4 regions of the Chitinophaga sp. LS1 genome follow, and region 2 is predicted to be linked to each of the others. Evidence: riboswitches for the same ligand, from Rfam matches in the RefSeq annotation. Region 2 holds a riboswitch; each other region holds the start of a gene.
The links. A riboswitch is a leader RNA that binds a small molecule or an ion and turns the genes downstream of it on or off. The one in region 2 is predicted to bind cobalamin.
Positions count from the first base shown of each region.

Region 1: another riboswitch for cobalamin. It lies ahead of QQL36_RS24790 (DUF5074 domain-containing protein); the one in region 2 lies ahead of QQL36_RS19635 (TonB-dependent siderophore receptor).
Region 3: another riboswitch for cobalamin. It lies ahead of QQL36_RS25760 ((2Fe-2S) ferredoxin domain-containing protein); the one in region 2 lies ahead of QQL36_RS19635 (TonB-dependent siderophore receptor).
Region 4: another riboswitch for cobalamin. It lies ahead of metE (5-methyltetrahydropteroyltriglutamate--homocysteine S-methyltransferase); the one in region 2 lies ahead of QQL36_RS19635 (TonB-dependent siderophore receptor).

Region 1 covers NZ_CP128362.1:6,013,116-6,015,321, reverse strand. Annotated here, with positions in the region: gene QQL36_RS24795 (hypothetical protein) at 1-910, opposite strand, end outside; cobalamin riboswitch at 984-1,175, shown strand; gene QQL36_RS24790 (DUF5074 domain-containing protein) at 1,285-2,206, shown strand, end outside.
Region 2 covers NZ_CP128362.1:4,738,155-4,740,360, forward strand. Annotated here, with positions in the region: gene QQL36_RS19635 (TonB-dependent siderophore receptor) at 1-1,131, opposite strand, end outside; cobalamin riboswitch at 1,286-1,473, opposite strand; gene QQL36_RS19640 (dipeptidase) at 1,940-2,206, opposite strand, start outside.
Region 3 covers NZ_CP128362.1:6,274,043-6,276,248, reverse strand. Annotated here, with positions in the region: gene QQL36_RS25765 (NAD+ synthetase) at 1-401, opposite strand, end outside; gene QQL36_RS25760 ((2Fe-2S) ferredoxin domain-containing protein) at 643-1,002, opposite strand; cobalamin riboswitch at 1,133-1,334, opposite strand; gene cbiB (adenosylcobinamide-phosphate synthase CbiB) at 1,502-2,206, opposite strand, start outside.
Region 4 covers NZ_CP128362.1:8,254,141-8,256,346, forward strand. Annotated here, with positions in the region: gene pepT (peptidase T) at 1-875, opposite strand, end outside; cobalamin riboswitch at 1,011-1,148, shown strand; gene metE (5-methyltetrahydropteroyltriglutamate--homocysteine S-methyltransferase) at 1,170-2,206, shown strand, end outside.

The DNA of each region.
Region 1 (2,206 bases), 1.3 Mb from region 2:
CTATCTGCACGCCTTCCATTTTACCACCCACCAGATTAAAAAGTGAGGCAAACTGGGCAAATCTCACATCTTTCTGATCTATATTAAAAGCACCGGATATTTCGACCCCATTTAACCCGGCCGTATACCCCCCAATAAAATTCACCGATATCTTATTTACTACCTGGGAACTCAACTTACCATGGGTACCCAACCCGGGTAATAAAGAGGTCTGATAAGGCTGATTTGCAAAGAATCTGCTTAAGTTCAGAGATTGCATACGCTGTTTGGAACTTAAAAACACCTTTCCAAACCATGTATCACTCACTCTCGAATACTGGTTCACATCCACTATACCCAACGTGATTGGTGCCGCAGGCTTGATACTCGCACTGATGTCCTGATCATACCCGCTCGCCACCATCATAATTGTATCTTTATATAATTCCTTACTCACCGTAAGCATCACAGGCATTGGCCGTTCTTTCTCCCTGAGCCGCAGCCGGTAATACCCCTGATCGTTTGTCATAGTCGAAATCAGCTGCACCCCTTCATACACACTCGCATTATTCAGTGGTTGCCCATTACTGCCATCCGTAATATGTCCGCTCACATAGAACCACTTCTCCTTATTCGGCTGCAGCATCAACTGGTTGCCCGCATCCTTATAAGCAACACTGCCCTGGAACAACTGGTCCAGTACCTGCTTCACAGTCCTGTGATTGGCGCGTACCGACACAAGACTATCGGCATGCACCATTTCCCGTACATAAGAAAAATGAAAATTACCCTGAATTTCAATGGCGTCCAGTACAGAAGATATCGGCTGGCGGGTCATGGTGACTGATACAGTCTTACTCAGGTTCCCCTGGGCATAGCTACACATAACGCCGCAAAGCAGGACCACAAACAGGAAAAGTTGTCTCAGCAAAACGGATTATTTAAAAATTTGCGGCAAGATAGGCGAAAAAACGTTTCAATTTGGTTATTCCACCCCCATAGTGTAGGTTTGTGCCGCATTTGGTGCCTGTCACTAGATAGGCTTAAAAGGGAATCCGGTGCAAAACCGGAGCTATCCCCGTAGCTGTAACCTGAGTATTATTTCCGGTTCTACTCTATGCCACTGTCCACCATGGATGGGAAGGCCGCCGGAAAATCAGGGAGCCAGAAGACCTGCCACGATGCAATAGATCCATTCAGCGCTTTCGGGTGAAAAGCTTCGGGATATACAATGATATTACGCTTATCATGCTGAATGATCTATTCCGTCGGGAACCTTTCAACTATTACAATTATTAAAACAGCATGCAAAGAAAATTACACACGCTCCTGTTAGCATTCGCCGTATTCTTCGTAGTCTCTTGTAAAAAAGATGATAATACTTCAGTTATCTCCAAAGGCACTTATGACAATGGTTATTTCATTTTAAATGAAGGCAACTTCGGTTCCAAAGGAGGAGACCTGAGCTTCCGCAGCTATAATGCGGATACCCTTTCGCAGGACAATTACCTGGCAGTGAACCCATCCAGCCCGCTGGCAACGACCTCCACCACCCTCGAATATGGCACCATTTATAATGGAAAACTTTACCTGGTAACCAACTATGGCGGTCCACTGGTAGCCGCTGATGAGTATTCCCTGAAAGAAAGCGCCAGAAATGCAGGTTTGCCGGCTAGCGGTCATGCATTCATCGGTATTGACAATAGCAATGGGCTGCTCAGTACAGACGATGGTATCTATCCGGTAACCTTATCTTCCCTGAGCGTGGGTACCAAAATCACAGGTGTAAGTGGTAGCGTTAGCGATATGCTCAAATCAGGCAACTATGTATTTGCATTAACTGCTAACGACGGTATCGTAGCATTGAAGACCAGCGACTACTCCATAGCAAAGAATTTAGGTACTGCAATAGCTGGTTTTGCCCAGGGTCAAGATGGCTACATATATGCTGCGCAAACAAATGCCCTGCTCAAAATCGATCCGTCTACACTGAAGGTCGATACGATCACCACCTCGTTTAATGTTCGCTATAACGAATGGGTATTCACCAGCAGCTCTATCGTCGCTTCTACCCAGGAGAATGCGGTCTATGTGCTGAGCGATGACCAGAAGGTATACCGCTATGTTTCCGGCAACAACAGCTCCCTGAGCAGCGCTTATATCACCCTGCCAGCTGACCACTACTTCTATGGTAAAGGTATTGGTTACGACGCAGCGAAAAACACCC
Region 2 (2,206 bases):
TATGTTGGCACTATACGTTTTGCGATCTAAATTACTGTAAGAGTAGCCTGCGAGAATTTTATGTTCAACCTGACCGGTATGCGTGTTGTAAGTCAGCTCCAGCTGATTTTGCAAAGGCCTGGTCAGGTGATTGAAATACAGTGGAGAAGTACGTGTCAGTGAGTCGAGAGTCTCATTGAAGGTCAGTTCTTCAGTAGATAAATAGTCGATATTATCATCGGAATAGGAGAGTTGATCCGAGAGCACCAATGCATCGCTGAACTGGTGAGTATAGCGCAGCTGATAGCTGGTGGTGGTGTTCTTTAGAAAATCGGCCGGATCGTTGTAGCGGGTATTTACATTTATACCGGGAGCTGGTTTGCTACCTGTCAGCATAGGGATACCGGCGTCAGTAGCGTAATGATCTTTGTTGGCGCCAACGGTGAGGTAGAAGTTATCGTGTGTAGTAGGTGTGTATTCCAATGCTAGGTATGCATTGTTGGTATTCACACCGGCATTGCGATAACCATCCGTAGCAGATAATCCTGCATCAACGCGGTATAAGAGGTTTTTGCTCAGCGCACCACCGGCACCTACGCGCATTCTGCGGGTATTAAAGCTGCCATAGGAGGCGGAGAAGTCTGCTTTTTGCTCCGTAGTAGGGCGTTTGCGCACCATGTTGATAATACCGCCTAATGCAGAGTGGCCGAAGAGTACAGAGGCAGGGCCTTTCAGCACTTCGATCCTTTCAATATTCGCGAGATTGGTACTCGGCGCACTGGTGCTGATGTTGTGACGTTCGTCTCTGACACCGTCTATCAGCAATACAAAGTTGTTAAAACCACGGATGGTGAAGTGCTGGAAACCGCCGTAGGTGTTGTTTGCACGTACCCCGGTCACGTTTTTCATAGCTTCGCCCAGGTCGTCAGTACCTCTTTGTTCGATGGTTTTGGAAGAGACAGCAGTCGTGGTCAATGGCAGATCCCGGAGAGGGACATTGATCTTGTTGATGCTGGAACGTTGGGCATGATTGATGGTGACTTCAGATAATTGTTTGACAGTACTGTCAGAAACAGATTGTGCCTGAATGGTGGCGACGGACAGTGTACATGACAGCAGAATACCGGCGAAGGCGATGGTAGATGTTTGCATTGATAGAGTTGATGAAGAAATAATAATTCTCCTTGACTTTACCATGCTTTGGTGGGAAAGGGATGGAGGTGTGGTGTAAGCACACGGTGGTCCGTAAGTGAATACACTCCGGATCTAAAACTCCAAACCTTGACGTTGCTTCAGTCCACGAAAGCATTGCCAGCGTAAAAAAGGCAGGTCTCCTGACTTGTAACATTGCTGCCGTCCTTCCCAATCATATCGATCAGTGGACATTGGTGGCAGCAACTGTGATTGTTACTTACAGTTGCGGGACAGTTCGTGATTTTCACACGATTCCCTATTAATCTGCTGTTAAACAGAACCTTTTTTAGGTGGGGGGAAAGAAAAGAACTTAAAAACGGGGCGAAGATAGGGATTTGATTTAAAATAGGAAGGAAATAGTGGTTGAGGTGAATGATGGTTTGAAGGAACTTTCGGAAGGGGGGATATTGGTTGGAGGGAATTATTGGTTTGGGGGAATGATGGTTTGGAGGAACTTTCGGTAGGGGGATACTGGTTGGAAGGAATTATTGGTTTGAGGGGAATGATGGTTTGAAGGAACTTTGGTAAGGGGGATACTGGTTAGAAGGAATTAGTGGATTGGGGGGAATGATGGTTTGAAGGAACTTTCGGTAGGGAGGATATTGGTTTGAATGAATTATTGGTTTGGTAGGGATTTTCGTTTGAAGGAACTTTGGTTTGGTAGGAATACAGACTTGAAAGAATTACCGGTTTTTTAGGAATGCCTGTTGAAAGAAACCTCTCAGTTTTGCAGGAAATATTACCCCATTTTTCAGGGGTAATACCATTATTTTTTTGTAGCAGCATCAAATACACGGCAGAAATTACCACCACCTATTTTACCTATTTCTTCTTCATTAAAACCTGTTTTGAGCATTGCATCCACCACTGCGTAATAGAAGCCTACATTTTGATCAGCCCATGCAAGATTGGTGCGTTCGCCAACACGTGGTTTTTGCGGGCCATTATCTTTAGGTTTGTTTTGATCACTATCAGGGCCACCTTTGTGCTCGCTATCTGGTCCGCTTTTATGATCCCCATCGGGGTCGCCTTT
Region 3 (2,206 bases), 1.5 Mb from region 2:
ATGCCTGTGAGTATTACTGTGAACGGATTCAGGCTTTTGTTGAATGCATTCGGGATTAATTTCTGTCGGATACCGGCCATTTGTACCTGACCTCTCTTCAAATAGATAAGGTTAGAAATACCCATAAAGAACAGCATCAGCGAGGCAGTCCATTCAACCACGATATCCAGCAATGGTGGGATATTGAAATTGTTCTTCAGTATACAAAGGAATAATGCAATGGCGGTGACCATAATGCCATGTCCAAATGTAAAGAGGGTACCTACCCATTTGCTCCATGTACTTTTGTGCATGTGGAGGCGGTAAGTATAACCATCGATCACTGTAATGTGGTCCGGGTCAAGTCCGTGGCGAAGGCCAAGGACAGCCAATACGATAAATCCTGAAATATCGGTTCCCATAATTTAAAAATATACGCGCAAACTTCCTTTTATAAACAAGGGTATGCCTGGTGTGATGTGAAAATCATAAACAGGTTCCGCCTCACCTTTCAATCCTGATTCGTCGTAAAACTATGCCTCAGCCTATTGTGTATTGAACAGGTTCTCTGTTTATGAGTCCGGGCATGGATCAATGTGTATTCTCCGGGAGCAAGGTAGGCAAGGGTATATTCACCATTTTCGTTGGTGACGATGCTGTGGTTTATTCTGCTTTCGCTGCGCTAAACGTTACAGGCTGTAACACCAAGGCATCTGGTTCCGGGAAGCAAAGTTGTGGTTTCAGTAAAGTGTTTTGTAAGAGATGCTGAGTCGCAATATCACGTGCAATCTCAGGGTTTACGCCACCATACCAGGCACCTTCGGGGTGAATGAATATAATTGGTCCGCTGGTACATTGACCCATACATTTAGTGCGAACAGTATGAATTTCATCATCCATGCCATGTTTGGTGAGGTGTGCCCTCAAAGCTATAGTGTTTTCGTCTGCACCGCCTTTAGCACAGGTTCCACCATTGCAAATAAAAACCATCTTCTGAACCTTGGTCAGATCTTTAATAGCCATACCTTTTAAAACATTTAATGCAGTTAATTACCCGTTAACGATTAAACAAGCAGACAGGAGAAAAAGCGGCAAGAGCAAACGCAGTGTATGTTGTTTGCAATCCCTGTACTTTTTTCCCGAAAGCATTGGATAAGTAGTTATAGTTTTTGGCAGGTCTTCTGACTTGTTCCACTTTTAACGCCTTCCCGTTCCGGTAGGAACAGTGGCTTTGCAGATGTTAAAAGCGATTGATGGAACTTACAGCAGCGGGAACTGTTCTGGATTTACACCAGATTCCCTTTTAATTTTATCCGCCTGGGAGGCGTATAAAAACCATAAACCGGGGTAAAAGTAGTAAATAAAATTAACTTTCCGGCAGTTAAGGACAATAAACCCACCTTATGAAGTATAACTATATGGATAGTGAAGGGAAGAGTGAGCTGGCGGACGATTTAGATTCGTTAGGGGAGGGGATAAAAACTGGTCTTTGATACCAGGTTTCAGAGTTCCGCTTTTATTGTTATGAATAGAATGCTTTAAATAATATTATCAGCACCACCATCAGGAAAGTTACTGATTGATTTATAAACATCACTTTTCGTAATTCTTCATGTTGAATTTCCCGTTGGTGCTCACCGATATAAGGCTTCTCTACCACCACGCCATGATACACATTCGGCCCGCCGAACCTGCAATTCATAATCCCAGCCAGCGCCGCCTCCGGGTAACCTGAATTGGGACTGGCGTGCTTGTGACCGTATTTAAATATATACTGCCATCCCCGTTTACTGAAGGAGACCAGCACCATCAAAAACGCCGTCACCCTTGCGGGTATATAGTTTGCCACATCATCCAGTCTGGCGGCAAACCGGCCAAAATATAAATAGCGCTCGCTTTTATACCCAATCATAGAGTCCAGCGTATTGATCATCTTGTACAGCATCATAGCAGGTACACCACCTACTGCATAAAAGAGCAGGGGGGCAATCACTCCGTCACTAAGGTTCTCTGACAAGGTCTCCAATACCGCTATCCGGATCTGGTTCTCCTGCAGCTTTGAAGTATCCCTGCCTACGATCCAGACAAGGCGTTTTCTGCCTGCTTCCAGCCCCTGGTGGCATAAGGCGTCATAAACGGCTGCGCCCTCCTGTAAAAGGCTCTTATTGGCCAAACCGTAAAAAACAAAAATACTGTTGAAAATATACCTCGCCCAGAGCGGCAGTAT
Region 4 (2,206 bases), 3.5 Mb from region 2:
GCAGTGACGAAGTCACGAAGAATGAAATCAATTTCTGCATGTTCTACGATACCACTCACTCTCACTGGGTGAATAAACCCCTGACGATCTTCGGTGGTTTCAGGAGAAAGGCTGTCTTTGGGCAGTGCGTCTACGATTTCCGAAGCTATCTTGATGGCGCTCACCAATTTATCCTTTGCTGTGCCCGGGTGTACACTCACCCCTTCGATCACAATTTTGGCCGCATCGGCACTGAAGCTCTCGTCTTCCAGTGAACCCAGTTCGCCGCCATCAAGGGTGTAACCAAAACTGGCGCCGAGCTTAGACATATCCAGTTTTTCTACGCCACGACCTACTTCTTCATCTGGTGTGAAGAGGATGCGGATGGTGCCATGTTTGATTTCAGGGTGCGCCATCAGGTAATGAGCGGCATCCATGATTTCGGCTATACCAGCTTTGTCGTCGGCACCCAACAGGGTATTGCCGGCGGCGGTGATGATGTCGTCGCCTATTTTGGAAGCGAGGTATGGATGAAGGGCGGTTTTGATGATGGTATTATCTTCAGGCAGTTCAATGTCGTCGCCATCGTAATGCATGTGGATGATGGGTTTTACACCTGTACCACTACAGTCACTGCTGGTGTCCATGTGAGAGCAGAAGCAGATCACAGGCACCTCTTTGGTAGTGTTAGAAGGAATGGTGGCGAATACATAACCATGTTCATCCATCTCAGTATCGGTGATGCCTATTTCGTGCAGTTCCTGTATGAGCAGGCGACCAAGGTCCTTTTGTTTTTCTGTGGAAGGAAAACTTTTGCTCAGTGGATCGGACTGTGTGTCTATCTGGACATAGCGCAGGAAGCGCTCAGTAACGGTGTATTTGTAATTAGTGAACATAGTGCAAACGTAAGAAATACTAGTAAAAGTAAAATTTACTATTTATTACTGACAATTATTATAAAAACAGCACATATGAATAGTTTTATTTCATTAAACAGAACAATACACCAAATATTACAACTTAAATAGTTCATTTTATCTTTCTTCATAGGTTTGTGTAGAAATTTGTGCTGCGGTATGGAACCGTGTGCAAATCACGGGCTGACGCGCAACTGTAAATGACGTATGCTGTCATGAAGCCAGATACTTGTCGCAGGCAGATATTTTTTCACCTTATTAAATAATGTAAGTATGCAAACGAATGTTCCCGGCTATCCGCGAATTGGTAGCAACAGAGAATTGAAGAAAGCAAACGAAGCGTATTGGGCAGGCAGGATCTCTTTGGAGAAGTTGCAGATGACTGCCAGACAGCTTCGCCGTCAGAATTGGGAAACCCTGCGTGATGCCGGGATTGATCTGATTCCTTCGAATGACTTTTCTTATTATGACCAGGTGCTGGATATGTGTTTGATGACGAATACGATTCCTGCCAGGTTCCTGGCATTGCAGGCTACACAGGTGTCGGCGAGTAGTCCTGAGTTGTATTTTGGTATGGCGCGTGGGTACCAGAAAAATGGGTTTGACCTGACGGCGTTGGAAATGACGAAGTGGTTTGATACGAACTATCATTATCTCGTACCTGAGTTTGATGGTACACAACAATTTGCTTTAACTTATAATAAAGCGCTGGAAGAATTTGAAGAAGCAAAGGCATTGGGGATACATACCAAACCTGTGCTCATTGGGCCTGTGAGCTTTTTGCTGTTGGGTAAGATCAAAGATGAAAAATTGCAGGCAGCTGATTTACTGGATAAATTATTGCCTGTATATATATCCCTGTTACAGTCTTTGGAAAATGCAGGAGCTACCTGGATCCAGATAGATGAACCTACGCTGGTGCTGGATCTGACACCACAGGAGCAATCAATGTTTTCATATGCTTATAGTAAGATTGCAGCCGTCCTTTCATCCGTTAAATTGTTGTTGACTACATATTTTGGTAGCCTGCAGGATAATACTGCGTTGACTTTGAAACTACCGGTAAATGCATTGCATATTGATCTGGTGCGTGCACCGGAACAATTAGAAGTTATTTTGGAGCATGCGCCCAAACACCTGCAACTGTCATTGGGTGTAGTGAATGGAAGGAATATCTGGAAGAATAATTATGAGAATAGTCTGGCATTAATTAAGAGAGCGATTGCCGTATTGGGTGAAGAGAGAGTAATGATTGGTAGTTCCTGTTCATTGCTGCATTCGCCATATGATCTGGATCTGGAAGAGCTGAC